Regions from separate parts of the Pseudomonas yamanorum genome, predicted to be linked through region 1. Evidence: predicted binding sites of a transcription regulator. Region 1 holds the regulator's gene; each other region holds the start of a gene.

Region 1 (5,566 bases):
AACAAGATCGCCGCCACCCTGGCGAGCACCGGGACCACCGCGTTCTTCGTGCATCCGGCCGAAGCCAGCCACGGCGACATGGGCATGATCACCCGGGACGACATCATCCTGGCACTGTCCAACTCTGGCACCACCAACGAAATCGTGACCCTGCTGCCGCTGATCAAGCGCCTGGGCATCCAGTTGATCAGCGTGACCGGCAACCCGGACTCGACGCTGGCAAAAGCCGCTGAAGTGAACTTGAACGTGCACGTTGCCCACGAAGCCTGCCCGCTGAACCTGGCACCGACCTCCTCCACCACCGCCGCCCTGGTCATGGGCGATGCGCTGGCCGTGGCCCTGCTGGAAGCCCGCGGGTTTACCGCCGAAGACTTCGCATTTTCCCACCCGGGCGGCGCCTTGGGCCGTCGTCTGCTGCTTAAAGTGGAAAATGTGATGCACGCCGGCGACGAGTTGCCGCAAGTGGCGCGGGGCACCCTGCTTAAAGACGCCTTGATGGAAATGACCCTCAAGCGCCTGGGCATGACCGTGATCCTGGAAGACGACGGGCGCCTGGCCGGGGTTTTCACCGACGGTGACCTGCGTCGCACTCTGGACCGCAACCTCGACATCCAGACCGCCACCATCGACGAAGTCATGACGCCCCACGGCAAGACCGCCCGCCCTGACATGCTTGCAGCCGAAGCGCTGAAGATCATGGAAGACCATAAAATCCTGGCGCTGGTGGTGGTCGACAGTGACGACCGCCCGGTTGGCGCCCTGAACATGCACGATTTGCTGCGTGCGGGAGTGATGTAAATGACCACCGACCTGTTGCAACGGGGCAAAAACATCAAGCTGGCGATTTTCGACGTCGACGGCGTGCTGACGGATGGCCGCCTGTACTTCCTGGAAGACGGCAGCGAATTCAAGACCTTCAACACCCTCGACGGCCAAGGCATCAAGATGCTGATGGCGGCGGGCGTGCAAACCGGCATCATCAGCGGTCGCAAGACCCCGGTTGTGGAACGCCGCGCACAAAACCTGGGGATTCCTCACCTGTATCAGGGCCGCGAGGATAAACTGGTGGTTCTGGACGAGCTTCTTGGCCAACTCAACCTAAGCTATGAGCAGGTTGCGTACCTGGGTGACGATTTACCCGACCTGCCGGTGATTCGCCGGGTCGGCCTGGGCATGGCCGTGGCCAATGCTGCGGCGTTCGTTCGCGAACACGCCCATGGTGTAACCACCGCCCGTGGCGGCGAAGGCGCCGCCCGTGAGTTCTGCGAACTGATTCTGCGCGCCCAAGGCAGCCTTGAAGCGGCCCACGCCGCCTACCTATAGAGCGTTTTATGCTGAGTAAAAAGATTCGCAATTTCCTGATACTTGCAGTCATCGCCGCGGTTTTTCTCGCGGTCGGTTATTGGAATATCAGCCCGGAGCGCTTCCTCGACAAGCCTGTTGCCCAGGTTGACGAGAGCGCTATCGACTATTACGCCATCAACGCCCACAGCATTCAGTACCTGCCGGATGGCAAGGTTCAGTATGAAATGACCTCTGACAAGGTCGAACACTTGAAGGCATCCGAGGTCACCTTATTGACCAAGCCGGACATGAACCTGTATCGCGGTGCCGAATTTCCGTGGCACGTCACCAGCGAGCGTGGCGAAGTCAACCCGGACGGCACCCAAGTGGAATTGATTGACTCGGTTCGCGTAGCCCGTACCGACGCCAAGGACCGCGAGACCATTATTACCAGCAGTCGCATGACCGTATTCCCACAGAAGCAATATGCGCAGACCGAGCAAGACGTTAGAATTGACGGCGCTGGCGGTGTATCGACTGGCAAGGGAATGAAAGCGTATTTGAAAGAAAGCAGGATACACCTGCTATCGAACGTAAGAGGACAGTATGAGGCTCGTTAAAACCCTCCCTATTTTGCTCGGCCTGGGCGCAGCACTGGGAAGCGTGAGCGCCTGGGCTCTGCCGAACGATAGCCAGCAACCGATCCACATTCAGGCTGACGATGCGCAGCTGGATGACAAGCAAGGTATCGCGACCTACACCGGCAGCGTGATCATCACCCAAGGCTCGATGAAAGTGACGGGTAATACCGTGACACTGACTCGCACCCCGGCAGGCGATATCGACGTGGTCACTTCGGTGGGCAACCTGGCGTATTTCGAACAGCTGCAGAAAGTGGGCGACCCTACGCCGGTCAAAGGCTATGGCAAGACGATCCAGTACCACGCCCAGCAAAACCGTATCGTGCTGATCGACCAGGCCCGCGTCATCAATGACGGCAACACCACCGACGGCGAAAAAATCGTCTACGACACGGTGAAGCAGATTGCCCAGGCCGGTCGCGCCACCGGCTCGAAAATCAGTACGCCGAAGCCGCGTATCGACATGGTTATCCAGCCGAAGCAGAAACCGGGCGCAGCCCAGCCGGCGCCGAAACCCGACGCGAAGAAGGCGAATTAATGGCAACCCTGAAAGCCCAGCATCTGGCCAAGGCCTATAAAAGCCGTCAGGTCGTGCGCGACGTCAGCCTGTCGATCGACAGCGGGCAGATCGTCGGCTTGCTCGGCCCCAACGGTGCCGGCAAGACCACCTGCTTCTACATGATCGTCGGCCTGGTACAGGCCGATCAAGGCCGCGTGCTGATCGACGACCTGGACGTGAGCCACCAGCCTATGCACGGTCGTGCGCAGGCGGGTATCGGCTATCTTCCCCAGGAAGCATCGATCTTCCGCAAACTGTCGGTTTCCGACAACATCATGGCCATCCTCGAGACCCGCAAGGAACTCGACCGCGCCGGGCGCAAGAAAGAGCTGGAAAGCCTGCTGCAGGAATTCCATATCAACCACATTCGCGACAACCTCGGCATGAGCCTTTCCGGCGGCGAGCGGCGTCGTGTGGAAATCGCCCGCGCCCTGGCCACTGCGCCGAAGTTCATCCTGCTGGACGAACCATTCGCCGGTGTCGACCCGATCTCCGTCGGCGACATCAAGCAGATCATCCATCATCTCAAGGCCAAGGGCATCGGTGTGTTGATCACCGACCACAACGTCCGCGAGACCCTCGATATCTGCGAAACCGCGTATATCGTCAACGATGGACAGCTGATTGCCGAAGGTGACTCCGCCACTATCCTGGCCAACGAACTGGTCAAGGAAGTGTATCTGGGTCACGAGTTCCGCCTGTAAACACGGTGGTATCAGGCCATTCGCCATGGAGCGCGGTAGTCAATAAAAACCTCATTATTTTTATTGTTACCGCGCTCTAGGCAAAGCCCCCGATATCAGGCATATAATTTGCTTATGTTTGGCGCTCACGCGCCCTGTCGTGGATGGCGCATTGCGCCGGCGAATAAGGTGTTAAGCCCCTGCCATGAAACCATCGCTAGTCCTGAGAATGGGCCAGCAGCTGACGATGACACCGCAGCTGCAACAGGCCATCCGCCTGCTCCAATTGTCGACCCTGGACCTGCAACAGGAAATCCAGGAGGCCCTGGAGTCCAATCCGATGCTCGAACGCCAGGAAGAAGGCGACGACTTCGATAATGCAGACCCGCTGGCCGACAACATCGAGCAAAAGCCCAACCCCGACGTACAGGAACCCTCCTACCAGGAAACCGCCCCCACGGTGGACAACCTTGAGGAAGGCGAATGGAACGAACGCATTCCCAACGAGCTTCCCGTGGACACCGCCTGGGAAGACGTCTACCAGACCAGCGCCAGCAGCCTGCCGAGCAATGATGATGACGAGTGGGACTTCACCACCCGCACGTCCGCCGGCGAGAGCCTGCAGAGCCATTTGCTCTGGCAACTGAACCTGGCCCCGATGTCCGATACCGATCGCCTGATCGCTGTGACCCTGATCGATTGCATCAACAATCAGGGCTACCTGGACGAGACCCTTGAGGAGATCCTCGAGGCCTTCGACCCGGAACTGGACATAGAACTGGACGAAATTGAAGCCGTCCTGCACCGCATCCAGCAATTCGAGCCCGCCGGCATCGGCGCCCGCACCCTCAGCGAGTGCCTGCTGCTGCAATTGCGCCAATTGCCGGCCAAGACTCCATGGCTGGCCGAAGCGCAGCGCCTGGTCACCGACTATATCGACCTGCTGGGCAGCCGCGACTACAGCCAACTGATGCGCCGCATGAAGCTCAAGGAAGATGACCTGCGCCAGATCATCGAGCTGGTACAGAGCCTCAACCCTCGCCCTGGATCGCAGATCGAGTCCAGTGAAGCCGAATATGTCGTGCCCGATGTCATCGTGCGCAAGGACAACGAGCGCTGGCTGGTGGAGCTGAACCAGGAATCGGTACCGCGCCTGCGGGTCAATCCGCAATACGCAGGTTTTGTACGCCGCGCCGACACCAGCGCCGACAACACCTTCATGCGCAACCAGTTGCAGGAAGCCCGCTGGTTCATCAAGAGCCTGCAAAGCCGCAACGAAACCCTGATGAAAGTCGCCACCCAGATCGTCGAGCACCAGCGCGGCTTCCTGGAATACGGCGATGAAGCAATGAAGCCGTTGGTTCTGCATGACATCGCCGAGGCGGTAGGCATGCACGAATCAACGATTTCCCGAGTGACCACACAAAAATTCATGCATACCCCACGGGGTATTTATGAGCTGAAATACTTTTTCTCCAGCCACGTCAGCACCTCCGAAGGCGGCGAATGCTCGTCCACGGCGATCCGCGCGATCATCAAAAAACTGGTTGCCGCGGAAAATCAGAAAAAGCCGTTGAGTGACAGCAAGATCGCTGGTTTACTGGAGGCACAAGGCATTCAGGTCGCCCGTCGAACCGTCGCCAAGTACCGCGAGTCCCTTGGGATCGCGCCTTCCAGCGAGCGTAAGCGTTTGATGTGACGGGCGGGCCATAGCGTTCCAGTGACGGGTATTCCTACCCGTCGCTTTATGCACTGGCAACGAAGGAGAAGCTGTATGCAAGTCAACATCAGTGGACACCATGTAGAAGTCACCCCTCCATTGCGCGAATACGTCGAGCTGAAGCTGAGGAAGCTTGAGGGCCATTTCGACAAGATCACCAACGTGCAGGTCATCATGAAGGTCGACAAGCTTCAGCAGAAAATTGAAGCGACACTTCAGATACCTGGTGGCGAAGTGGTCGCCAATGCCGAACATGAAGACATGTATGCATCAATCGACTTGCTCACAGACAAGCTTGACCGCCAACTTAAAAAGCATAAGGAAAAGCAGCAGAGCCTTCTTCAAGGCACTGGCCGCTAACACTCCCCACCCATGATCCGACTTGAAACCATCCTGACCCCCGGCCGTTCCCTCGTGAACGTGCCGGGCGGCAGTAAAAAGCGTGCCCTCGAACAAATTGCCAACCTGATCGGCCGCGAAGTGCCCGAAATGGATACGCAAGCTGTGTACGAGGCCCTGATTGCCCGTGAAAAGCTCGGCTCGACCGGCTTTGGCAACGGCATCGCCATTCCTCACTGCCGCCTGCAAGGCTGCGAGTCTCCAGTCAGCGCCCTGCTGCACCTGGACGCCCCTATCGACTTCGATGCCATCGACGGCGCCCCGGTTGACCTGCTGTTTG
Region 2 (5,566 bases), 860 kb from region 1:
CATCAAGGGTGTCGCAGAACGCCCGGGGCAGCAGGGTGATGCCCACACCCAGGCGTACCAGGGAGGCGATAAAGTCCCATTGGCTACTGCGCCCGCTGATACGCGGCTCAAAACCGGCCAGGGCGCAGGCGTCGAGTACGAATTGGTTCAGGGTGAAGGTGTCATCGTAAAAGATGAATTCGCAGGCTTGCAGTTCGCTCAGCTCCACCGAGCTGCGTCCCTGCCAGGGCGAATCATGGGGCGCGAGCAGGCACAGCGGCGATTCGAACAAGGGCATGGATTCAAATTCGGACCAGATATCCGCCACGCGCGGCGAGTCCAGGATGGTGCCGAACTCCAGGGTGCCTTGGCGCAGGTCCTGAATGGTGACGTTGCCGCCGCTTTCGAACAGTTTCAGTTCGATCTTCGGGTAGCGGGCGTGATATTCCGCAAAGATCGGCGCCAGTGCGAGGTGGGTGGAGGGCGACAGTCCCATGCGCAGGGCGCCGCGTTCGACTTGCTGCAAGTCTTGCAGCTCAACGGTCATCTCATCGTGCAGTGCGATCATTTCCTTGGCGCGCTTGAGCACAATTTCACCGGCGTCCGTCAGGGTGAAGCGTTTTCCCATGCGGTCCAGCAGCCTCAAGCCAAGGCTCGTTTCAAGTTGCTGCACCATTTTGCTGACCGTTGGCTGGGTCAGGTGCAGCTTTACTGCGGCTTTGGTAAAGCTCTGCTGGTCCACGACTTCTACGAAATAACGAAGCGCCCTGATGTCCATTTTGCATTCCAATTTCGCATGGTTTTCATAAGATTAATTCATTATATCTTTAAAAAATGGCTGGATAAGATTTGTTACATCTGTTCCCAGCCAGCGTACCCGGTGATGCCTTGAGGGCCTTGCCAGACGCTTCCATGGCCAGATTTCTCGCAGTGTATGAATCAAAGGCAACGCTATTTCTGGAGAGCAATTGTGCTTAACAAAACGCGTCATTCTTTTTCCGGTTCTGATGAGATGTCTCAGGGAGCGCGCTTCGTTAAGGAGTTGCTGGCGCAGGCGCAGATTGAGGTAAACGGGCCGTCGGCTGCGGATATGCAACTGCACCACAGTGCTACGTTCGACCTGGCCCTGGCCAAAGGCAACCTTGGCCTTGGCGAGGACTACATGGATGGCGGTTGGGACGCCGAGGCGCTGGATGAGTTTTTCTACCGCCTCATGCGCTCTGGGGTGATCGACCAGGCCAACCCGGCCACCTTGTTGTTTCACGCGTTCAGCTCCCGCTGGCTGAATCTGCAAAACAAGAAGCGCGCCTGGCAAGTCGGCGAGGCGCACTACGACCTTGGCAATGACTTCTACGCGCGCATGCTCGACTCGCGCATGACGTACACCTGTGGCTACTGGAAAGATGCCACCACCCTGGAGCAGGCGCAGTTCGCCAAGCTGGACCTGATCTGTAAAAAGCTCGGTCTCAAGCCGGGCATGCGCGTGCTGGATATCGGCTGTGGCTGGGGCAGTTTCATGAGCCATGCGGCCGAGCACTATGGCGTGGAGTGCGTGGGTGTGACCATCTCCAAGGAGCAGGCGGAGTGGGGCCGCGCCAAGTATGCACATCTGCCGATCGAGTTTCGTTTGCAGGACTATCGGGACATCGACGAGCAATTCGACCATATCGCCAGCGTCGGCATGTTTGAGCATGTGGGGCGCAAGAACCATCGGGCGTATATGGAGGTGGCCAACCGCTGCCTGAAGGACGACGGCCTGTTCCTGTTGCACACCATCGGCAAGAACCAACGCAACAGCACGCCGGACCCGTGGATCGACAAATACATCTTTCCCAACGGTGATTTGCCCTCGATCGGGCAGATCGGCGACGCCATGGACGGGCTGTTTGTTGCCGAGGATTTGCACAACTTTGGCGCCGATTACGACAAGACACTGATGGCCTGGTGCGAGAACTTCGAACTGGCTTGGCCGGACTTCGCCGAAACCTTCGGGCGGCGTTTCTACCGGATGTGGCGCTATTACCTGCTGTCGTGTGCAGGGGCGTTTCGCGCGCGGGATATCCAGTTGTGGCAGTGGGTATTGTCGAAGAAGGGCGTTGTCGGCGGGTATCAGCGGGTGAGCTGAGGGTTACAGCGGTTTAACGGGGACAGGCGAAACCTGCCCCGGTTGGGCCGGTTTATTCGGCGGCCGGCGTCAATCGCGCTTCCAGCTCCGCCACCTTGGCCTCAAGGCTTTCCAACCGCGCCCGAGTGCGCGCCAACACCACCATCTGGCTATCAAACTCTTCCCGGCTTACCAGATCCAGCTTGCTGAAACCGCTTTGCAGCAGCGCCTTGAACTGGCTTTCAATTTCATTGCGTGGCAGCGGCGTGTCGCTGCTGAACAGGCGGGAGGCGTGGCCGCTCAGGGCGTCGAGGAGGTCTTTGGGCGCGAGCATGGGAAATCGTCCGGAAAATCTGTTGGCCGGCAGTGTATCACGCAGCGTCTATAGTCATTTCCAGCAGCGGTGGCGCACGCTTTTCGCGCATGGGGACGGGCGGTCGCGCACCGTTTTCGTGCGTATCTTCGCCGTCGTGGCGCCCGGTAGGTGGGCGCGAGCGAACAAAGGACTGATTTCAGTGATTTTTACGGAGCTGGCAAGCTTTCTGCTTAGACGATCATGACCCATGCACTGATGCAGTCGCTGTGACGATGCAGTGCGCCGACGGAGCGGGGTAGGTGTTTCGTCACCAGTGGTTAGCGAGCGTCGCAATGGCAAATGCCAAGGCGACGAAGCGTTACAAAGCCAGGCACTGCGCTTAGACTTGAGACGGGTTTGTTTTCCTGGGGCAAGTCCACCAATTCGGGAGAGAGTTTTCATGAAGCTAGTCACTGCCATCATCAAGCCGTTCAAGTTGGACGATGTACGCGAGTCACTGTCCGAGATCGGCGTGCAGGGCATTACCGTTACTGAGGTCAAAGGCTTCGGTCGGCAGAAGGGTCACACCGAGCTGTATCGCGGCGCGGAATACGTGGTCGATTTCCTGCCAAAGGTGAAGATTGATGTCGCCATTGACGACAAGGATCTTGACCGGGTTATCGAGGCGATAACCAAGGCCGCCAACACCGGCAAGATCGGTGACGGCAAGATCTTCGTGGTCAATCTGGAACAGGCTATTCGCATCCGTACCGGCGAAACCGATACCGACGCAATCTAAGCCGCCAAACCCCAACGCCCCAGGAGAAAACAATATGACTCTGCGTAAATTCGCAGGGCTAGGAGCCCTGTTGTCCCTCGTAATGCCGGCCCTGGCCATGGCGGCGGACCCAGTACCAGCTCCAGTCCTCAATTCCGGCGACACTGCGTGGATGCTTACGTCCACCGCGCTGGTACTGTTCATGACCATTCCAGGCCTCGCGCTGTTCTACGGCGGCATGGTTCGCTCCAAAAACATTCTTTCCGTGATGATGCAGTGCTTCGCCATCACCGGCCTGATCACCATCCTGTGGTTCGTCTACGGCTACAGCATGGCGTTCGATACCACCGGTATGGAAGCAGGCGTCGTCAACCTCAACTCCTTTGTGGGTGGCTTGTCCAAACTGTTCCTTTCGGGTGTGACCCCGGCCAGCATCACCGGCCCGGCGGCGTTGTTCCCTGAAGCCGTGTTTGTGACCTTCCAGATGACCTTCGCGATCATCACCCCGGCGCTGATCGTCGGTGCGTTCGCCGAGCGTATGAAGTTCTCCGCGATGCTGATCTTCATGGGCGTCTGGTTCACCCTGGTCTACGCACCGATTGCCCACATGGTATGGGGCGGTCCGGGTTCGTTGCTGGGCGACTGGGGCGTACTGGACTTCGCAGGCGGCACCGTGGTGCACATCAACGCCGGTGTTGCCGGCCTGGTAGCGTGCCTGGTACTCGGCAAGCGCAAAGGCTTCCCAACCACCCCAATGGCACCGCACAACCTCGGTTACACCCTGGTGGGCGCGGCCATGCTGTGGGTCGGCTGGTTCGGCTTCAACGCCGGCTCCGCTGCTGCGGCCAACGGCACTGCCGGTATGGCGATGCTGGTCACCCAGATCGCTACCGCTGCGGCGGCGCTGGGCTGGATGTTCGCCGAGTGGGTCACCCACGGTAAGCCAAGCGCGCTGGGCATTGCCTCGGGTGTGGTTGCTGGCCTGGTGGCAATCACTCCAGCTGCGGGCACCGTGGGCCCGATGGGCGCCCTGGTGATCGGCCTGGCGGCCGGTGTAGTGTGCTTCTTCTGCGCCACTACCCTGAAACGCAAACTGGGCTACGACGACTCCCTGGACGCCTTCGGCGTACACGGTATCGGCGGTATCCTCGGCGCGATCCTGACCGGTGTGTTCGCGGCACCAGCGATGGGCGGCTTCAACGCCACCACCACTGATATCGCTGCACAAGTCTGGATCCAGTGCAAAGGCGTCGGCTTCACCGTCATCTACACCGCCATCGTGACGTTCATCATCCTCAAGGTGCTGGACGCTGTGATGGGCCTGCGGGTGACCGAAGAAGAAGAGGCTGTCGGCCTCGACCTGGCGCAACACAACGAGCGCGGCTACAACTTGTAAGTACGCGAAAAAAAGATGCCCGGCTTGCCGGGCATTTTTTTGCCTGGGGTTTGTCTGTGGCTAAAGGTGTATGGGTTTTTTGGCGACTTTGTGATGGGATCCACACCGCACTTTTCAGCGTGCGAATGTCTTACAGGCATGTAGGCGTATTCGGCACTTTGTTTTTTCCCTGAGCGCGCTAGAATGCGCGCCGATAGGCGGAGAACTGTATGTGGCAACAGACCCTGATAACCCTGCGGGCCAAGCCCCGGGGCTTTCATCTGGTGACGGACGAGTTGCTCGCCGGCTTGCCTGAATTGAAGGCCTGTCGGGTGGGCCTGTTGCATTTGTGGCTGCAGCACACCTCGGCCTCGTTGACGGTCAACGAGAATGCCGACCCGGCGGTTCGCCGTGACTTCGAGCGTTTTTTCAATGCGCTGGTGCCGCAAGGCATGGCGGGATATGAACACAACGACGAAGGTCCGGATGATCTCCCGGCGCACTTCAAGGCCAGTCTGCTGGGCTGTCAGCTGAGTTTGCCGGTAAGGGCCGGCCGCTTGGCGATGGGGACCTGGCAAGGTGTTTATCTGGGCGAGCACCGTGATCATGGCGGTGCTCGTAAAGTCCTCGCCACCTTGCACGGTGATGGGGCATAAGCCACTGGTGATCCGGTGGATGTTGATTTTTTTCCGGCGGCCGTCGACAGGCGGCGAAGCTGGGCTATAACTAATCTGCTTTTCGCAAGTCATGAGGTAGAACATGAGCGACGATGATCTGGAAAACGACGACCTCGAAGTAGGCGACGACGACGAAACCGAAGAAGGTCTTGAGGCGGCTGCCGAAGACGTGGCTGACGACGACGGTGGCGATGATGCACCGGTCCCGGTAGCCAAGGGCAAAGCCAAGGCTGCGGTGTCGGTTGACGAACTGCCGAGCGTAGAAGCCAAGAACAAAGAGCGCGATGCGCTGGCCCGTGCGATGGAAGAGTTCCTCGCTAAAGGCGGCAAAGTGCAGGAAGTCGAGGCTAACGTGGTG
Region 3 (5,566 bases), 1.5 Mb from region 1:
CAAATCCTGGCCCAATTCGTCGATAACCCGATCGATCGGCACCAGTTTGGCGTTCTCAAGCGCTCGCTCGAGCACCGCCATGTCGAACTGTTGTTCTTCGTACTCCACGCGGTTGCGTTTGGCGTGGGTCTTGGGGTTCACCGAGATGACCCCGCAATATTCCGGCATGTGCTTGGCGAAATCCGCCGTGCCGATCTGGGTCGCCAGGTCGATGATGTCTTGCTTGTGACTGGCGATCAGCGGGCGCAATACCAGCTTCTCGGTCACAGAGTCGATCAACGACAGGTTCGGCAGGGTCTGGCTGGACACCTGGGAAATCGCTTCACCGGTGACCAATGCGTCGATTTCCAGCCGATCCGCGATTCGGGACGCAGCGCGCAACATCATACGCTTCAATACTACGCCCATATGACTGTTATCGACTTTCCCGAGAATTTCTCCCAGGACCTCCTCGAACGGAACGCTGACAAACAGGACCCGTTGCGAGCTGCCGTACTTCTTCCAGATGTAATGCGCGACTTCCATCACGCCCAATTCGTGTGCACGTCCGCCCAGGTTAAAGAAGCAGAAGTGGCTCATCAGCCCGCGGCGCATGATCTGGTAGGCCGCGACGGTGGAATCGAAACCGCCGGACATCAAGACCAGGGTCTGTTCCAGGGCACCCAGCGGGTAGCCGCCGATGCTGTCGTGCTGGCTGTGGATCACAAACAACCGTTGGTCGCGAATTTCCATCCGCACTTCAATTTGTGGCGCTTTCAGGGAAATTCCGGCGGCGCCGCACTCGCGACGCAGCTTGCTGCCCACGTATTTCTCGACATCCATGGAGCTGAACGGGTGCTTGCCGGCGCGTTTGCAACGCACCGAAAAAACCTTGCCCGCCAGCACATCGCCGTAGTGCTGTTTGCACTTTTCGGTGATGTCGTCGAAGTCACCCAACGGGTACTCGTCGACCTGCAGGAAATGCGCGATGCCCGGCACGCAGCTCAGGCGCTCGGTCATGTCCTTCAAGGCCTTGGGGTCTGTGAGGCGGGTTTCCAGTTCGAGATTGTCCCACACACCGTTCACCACCACAGCCGGGTCCAGATCGCGGAGCACGGCACGGATATTCTTGGCCAATTGACGGATGAAACGCATCCGGACCGGTCGGCTCTTGATGGTGATCTCGGGGAAGACTTTAACGATTAATTTCATGAAAACAGCGCGCGCAGGCCCAGCCGAAAAAGGGGGGCGCGGATTATAGCGGAAATCGCTCAAGGTTTAACCAGTTAATATGCATCGAACCTTTCGCGCACCAAAACGGGTCATAAACGAAAATTCGCGCTACATTGCGGTGCGCATTTTCTTCCGCTTCAGCGGATTGCACCTTTATAAGGGCGTTTTTGTGGCAAAAAACCCATGTCGGGGCACTGGCATGCAATTTGCTCTCTTGTGAGGCAGGTTGCCTTGGTCGAGTATTCGCGCCGGCATCACCCACATTCTAAGGGCTACTCCACTACCCCAGCCCGAAGCCACCCGGAGGACACTATGTCGAAGTCGGTTCAACTCATCAAAGATCATGACGTCAAATGGATTGATCTGCGCTTCACGGACACCAAAGGCACTCAGCACCACGTGACCATGCCGGCTCGCGACGCGCTGGATGACGCCTTCTTCGAAGAAGGCAAAATGTTCGACGGCTCCTCCATTGCCGGCTGGAAAGGCATCGAAGCTTCCGACATGATTCTGATGCCGGACGACAGCACCGCCGTACTCGACCCGTTCACCGAAGACCCAACGCTGATCATCGTCTGCGACGTGATCGAGCCTTCGACCATGCAAGGCTACGACCGTGACCCACGTGCGATCGCCAAGCGTGCCGAGGAATACCTGAAGTCGACCGGTATCGGCGACACCGTATTCGTAGGTCCGGAACCAGAATTCTTCATCTTTGATTCGGTCAAGTTCAAGTCCGACATCTCTGGCTCCATGTTCAAGATCTTCTCCGAACAAGGTTCGTGGATGTCCGACCAGGACGTGGAAGGCGGCAACAAAGGCCACCGTCCAGGTATCAAAGGCGGCTACTTCCCGGTTCCTCCGTTCGACCACGACCACGAAATCCGTACCTCCATGTGCAACGCCATGGAAGAGATGGGCCTGGTCATCGAAGTTCACCACCACGAAGTGGCGACTGCCGGCCAGAACGAAATCGGTGTGAAGTTCAACACCCTGGTTGCCAAGGCTGACGAAGTACAGACCCTGAAGTACTGCGTTCACAACGTGGCTGATGCCTACGGCCGTACCGCTACCTTCATGCCTAAGCCTCTGTACGGCGATAACGGTTCGGGTATGCACGTTCACCTGTCCATCGCCAAAGAAGGCAAGAACACCTTCGCTGGCGAAGGTTATGCCGGCCTGTCCGACACCGCCCTGTACTTCATCGGCGGCATCATCAAGCACGGTAAGGCCCTGAACGGCTTCACCAACCCGTCGACCAACTCCTACAAGCGTCTGGTCCCAGGTTTCGAAGCGCCAGTGATGCTGGCCTACTCGGCTCGCAACCGTTCCGCTTCGATCCGTATTCCTTACGTGTCCAGCCCTCGCGCTCGCCGTATCGAAGCCCGTTTCCCGGATCCGGCAGCCAACCCATACCTGGCCTTCGCTGCTCTGGTCATGGCGGGCCTGGACGGTATCCAGAACAAGATCCACCCTGGCGACGCCGCCGACAAAAACTTGTACGACCTGCCGCCTGAAGAGGCCAAAGAGATCCCACAAGTGTGTGGCAGCCTGAAAGAAGCCCTGGAAGAGCTGGACAAGGGCCGTGCGTTCCTGACCAAAGGCGGCGTGTTCAGCGACGACTTTATCGATGCCTACATCGCCCTGAAAAGCGAAGAAGAAATCAAGGTCCGCACCTTCGTACACCCACTGGAATACGAGCTGTACTACAGCTGCTGATCCGGTAGCGCTGCTTAACGTGGCGTGATGAAAAAGGGCCTCCTTCGGGAGGTCTTTTTTTTGCCTCGGGATAGCGCAGAGTCAGCCATCTGTTGTATTGACTGACACACCGTCATCGCGGGCACGCCCGCTCCCACAAGGAGATCACCGTTGAAACGTCGACTTGCGTTCGCCCTGCTGTGCTTCAGCGCCAATGTATTCGCCGCACCACCCACCCTCGCCCCACTGCTCGACAGCATCGCAGAACGACTGGCGATTGCCGACCAGGTGGCCCTGAGCAAATGGGACAGCCACAAGCCCGTCGAGGACCGTGCGCGGGAGCAGGACGTAATCGCCAGCGTCGTCGCCCAGGCGCCGAGCTACAAACTGGCACCGGCCCAGGCCGAGCAGTTTTTCTCAGCCCAGATCGAGGCGAACAAATTGGTGCAGTACGCCCACTTGTCCGACTGGCAACTGCAAGGCAAAGCCCCTAACGATCCACGCCCTGATTTGGTCGGGCAAATCCGCCCTAAACTGGACCTGCTGCAAAAACGCCTGCTGCAACAGCTGGCAGACTTCACCCCGGAGCGCAGCAACCCGCAATGTCCACAATGGCTGGCCCAGGCCAATCACGCGGCCGCACATGACCCAATGCACCAACTGACGATGATCCGCGCCACCGCCGAGCTGTGCCTCTATAAAATCTAAAATTGCGAACCCCATCAAAATGTGGGAGCGGGCTTGCTCGCGAAGGCGGTGTGTCAGTTGATATATGCATGACTGACACGCCGCCTTCGCGAGCAAGCCCGCCCCCACAATTTAGATCAGACCCATTCAGTCAATCAGTCGTTGCCACCAGCTTCCTGAACAGATCTTTCAAAACCGCACTATATTGGTGCGATACGCTGCACCCTTCCCACTTACGCAACCCATTTTGGTTCGAAACTTCCCGCGCAAGCTGGCAGAACGCCACAGTTTCGCGCCTTAACCTCCCATTTCAGGGCTTTAACGCTTCTTTTCGGAGCTTTGGTTTGGTTTTTGCATTTTCCTTGTATCAGCGCATGCCTCAAGGCCGCGCCTTGCTCCAAAAGAGGTCCTAATGACCATCAGCGACGCACTGCACCGCCTGCTACTCGACAACCTGACCACCGCGACCATTCTGCTCAATGACGAACTGCGCCTTGAGTACATGAACCCGGCGGCGGAAATGCTGCTGGCCATCAGCGGACAGCGCAGCCATGGGCAATTCATCAGTGAACTGTTCACTGAGTCGGCCGAGGCCTTGAGCTCATTGCGCCAGGCCGTGGAGCAGGCGCACCCGTTCACCAAGCGCGAAGCGATGCTCACCGCCCTCACCGGCCAGACCCTGACGGTCGACTACGCGGTTACACCGATCCTGAGCCACGGTGCCACTTTGCTCCTGCTGGAGGTGCACCCCCGGGATCGCCTGCTGCGCATTACCAAGGAAGAGGCGCAACTGTCCAAGCAGGAAACCAGCAAGATGCTGGTGCGTGGCTTGGCCCACGAGATCAAGAACCCCCTGGGCGGGATTCGCGGCGCCGCACAGTTGCTGGCCCGCGAGCTGCCGGACGAGAACCTCAAGGACTACACCAACGTCATCATCGAGGAAGCCGACCGCCTGCGTAACCTGGTGGACCGCATGCTCGGCTCCAACAAGCTGCCGTCGCTGGCGATGACTAACGTCCACGAAGTATTGGAGCGGGTTTGCCAGTTGGTAGAGGCCGAAAGCCAGGGCTGCATCACCTTGGTGCGCGACTACGACCCGAGCATTCCCGACGTATTGATCGACCGCGAGCAGATGATCCAGGCGGTGCTCAATATCGTACGCAACGCCATGCAGGCCATCAGCAGCCAGAACGAACTGCGCCTTGGCCGCATCAGCCTGCGCACCCGCGCGCTGCGCCAGTTCACCATCGGCCACGTGCGCCATCGCCTGGTGACCAAGGTCGAGATCATCGACAACGGCCCAGGCATCCCTGCAGAACTGCAGGAAACCATCTTTTTCCCAATGGTCAGCGGCCGCCCGGACGGTACCGGGCTCGGCTTGGCCATTACCCAGAACATCATCAGCCAGCACCAGGGTTTGATCGAATGTGAGAGCCATCCCGGTCACACCACCTTCTCGATCTTTCTGCCACTGGAACAAGGAGCCCCATCGACATGAGCCGTAGTGAAACTGTCTGGATCGTCGATGACGACCGTTCTATCCGCTGGGTCCTGGAGAAAGCCTTGCAACAGGAAGGCATGACCACCCAGAGCTTCGACAGCGCCGACGGGGTGATGAGCCGCCTGGCTCGCCAGCAGCCCGACGTGATCATCTCCGACATCCGCATGCCCGGCGCCAGCGGCCTGGACTTGCTGGCGCGGATTCGCGAGCAGCACCCGCGCTTGCCGGTGATCATCATGACCGCGCACTCGGACCTGGACAGCGCTGTCGCGTCCTATCAGGGCGGTGCCTTTGAATACCTGCCAAAACCGTTCGATGTGGACGAAGCGGTGGCGCTGGTAAAACGCGCCAACCAGCACGCCCAGGAACAGCAGAACCAGGAAGCTCCGCCGGCCCTGACCCGCACCCCGGAAATCATCGGCGAAGCGCCGGCGATGCAGGAAGTGTTTCGCGCCATCGGGCGTTTGA

Evidence for each region. The regulator sigma-54, encoded in region 1, starts transcription at its own class of promoters, with help from an activator protein. The targets are predictions, from matches to a motif close to ANTGGCATNNANNTTGCTNT.
Region 2: a site for sigma-54 is predicted at 2,613-2,632, ahead of glnK (P-II family nitrogen regulator). Genes of this name have one in related genera too.
Region 3: a site for sigma-54 is predicted at 1,406-1,425, ahead of glnA (glutamate--ammonia ligase). Genes of this name have one in related genera too.

What each region holds. Positions count from the first base shown of each region.
Region 1 is NZ_LT629793.1:4,533,486-4,539,051, reverse strand. Features, by position in the region: gene BLU46_RS21345 (KpsF/GutQ family sugar-phosphate isomerase) at 1-798, shown strand, start outside; gene BLU46_RS21340 (KdsC family phosphatase) at 799-1,323, shown strand; gene lptC (LPS export ABC transporter periplasmic protein LptC) at 1,332-1,904, shown strand; gene lptA (lipopolysaccharide transport periplasmic protein LptA) at 1,891-2,463, shown strand; gene lptB (LPS export ABC transporter ATP-binding protein) at 2,463-3,188, shown strand; gene BLU46_RS21320 (RNA polymerase factor sigma-54) at 3,373-4,866, shown strand; gene hpf (ribosome hibernation-promoting factor, HPF/YfiA family) at 4,942-5,247, shown strand; gene ptsN (PTS IIA-like nitrogen regulatory protein PtsN) at 5,260-5,566, shown strand, end outside.
Region 2 is NZ_LT629793.1:3,669,314-3,674,879, forward strand. Features, by position in the region: gene BLU46_RS17190 (LysR family transcriptional regulator) at 1-757, opposite strand, end outside; gene cfa (cyclopropane fatty acyl phospholipid synthase) at 992-2,104, shown strand; gene BLU46_RS17200 (accessory factor UbiK family protein) at 2,157-2,417, opposite strand; gene glnK (P-II family nitrogen regulator) at 2,839-3,177, shown strand; gene BLU46_RS17210 (ammonium transporter) at 3,212-4,552, shown strand; gene BLU46_RS17215 (secondary thiamine-phosphate synthase enzyme YjbQ) at 4,762-5,187, shown strand; gene sutA (transcriptional regulator SutA) at 5,291-5,566, shown strand, end outside.
Region 3 is NZ_LT629793.1:3,036,339-3,041,904, forward strand. Features, by position in the region: gene thiI (tRNA uracil 4-sulfurtransferase ThiI) at 1-1,191, opposite strand, end outside; gene glnA (glutamate--ammonia ligase) at 1,525-2,931, shown strand; gene BLU46_RS14365 (chorismate mutase) at 3,082-3,618, shown strand; gene glnL (nitrogen regulation protein NR(II)) at 4,010-5,095, shown strand; gene ntrC (nitrogen regulation protein NR(I)) at 5,092-5,566, shown strand, end outside.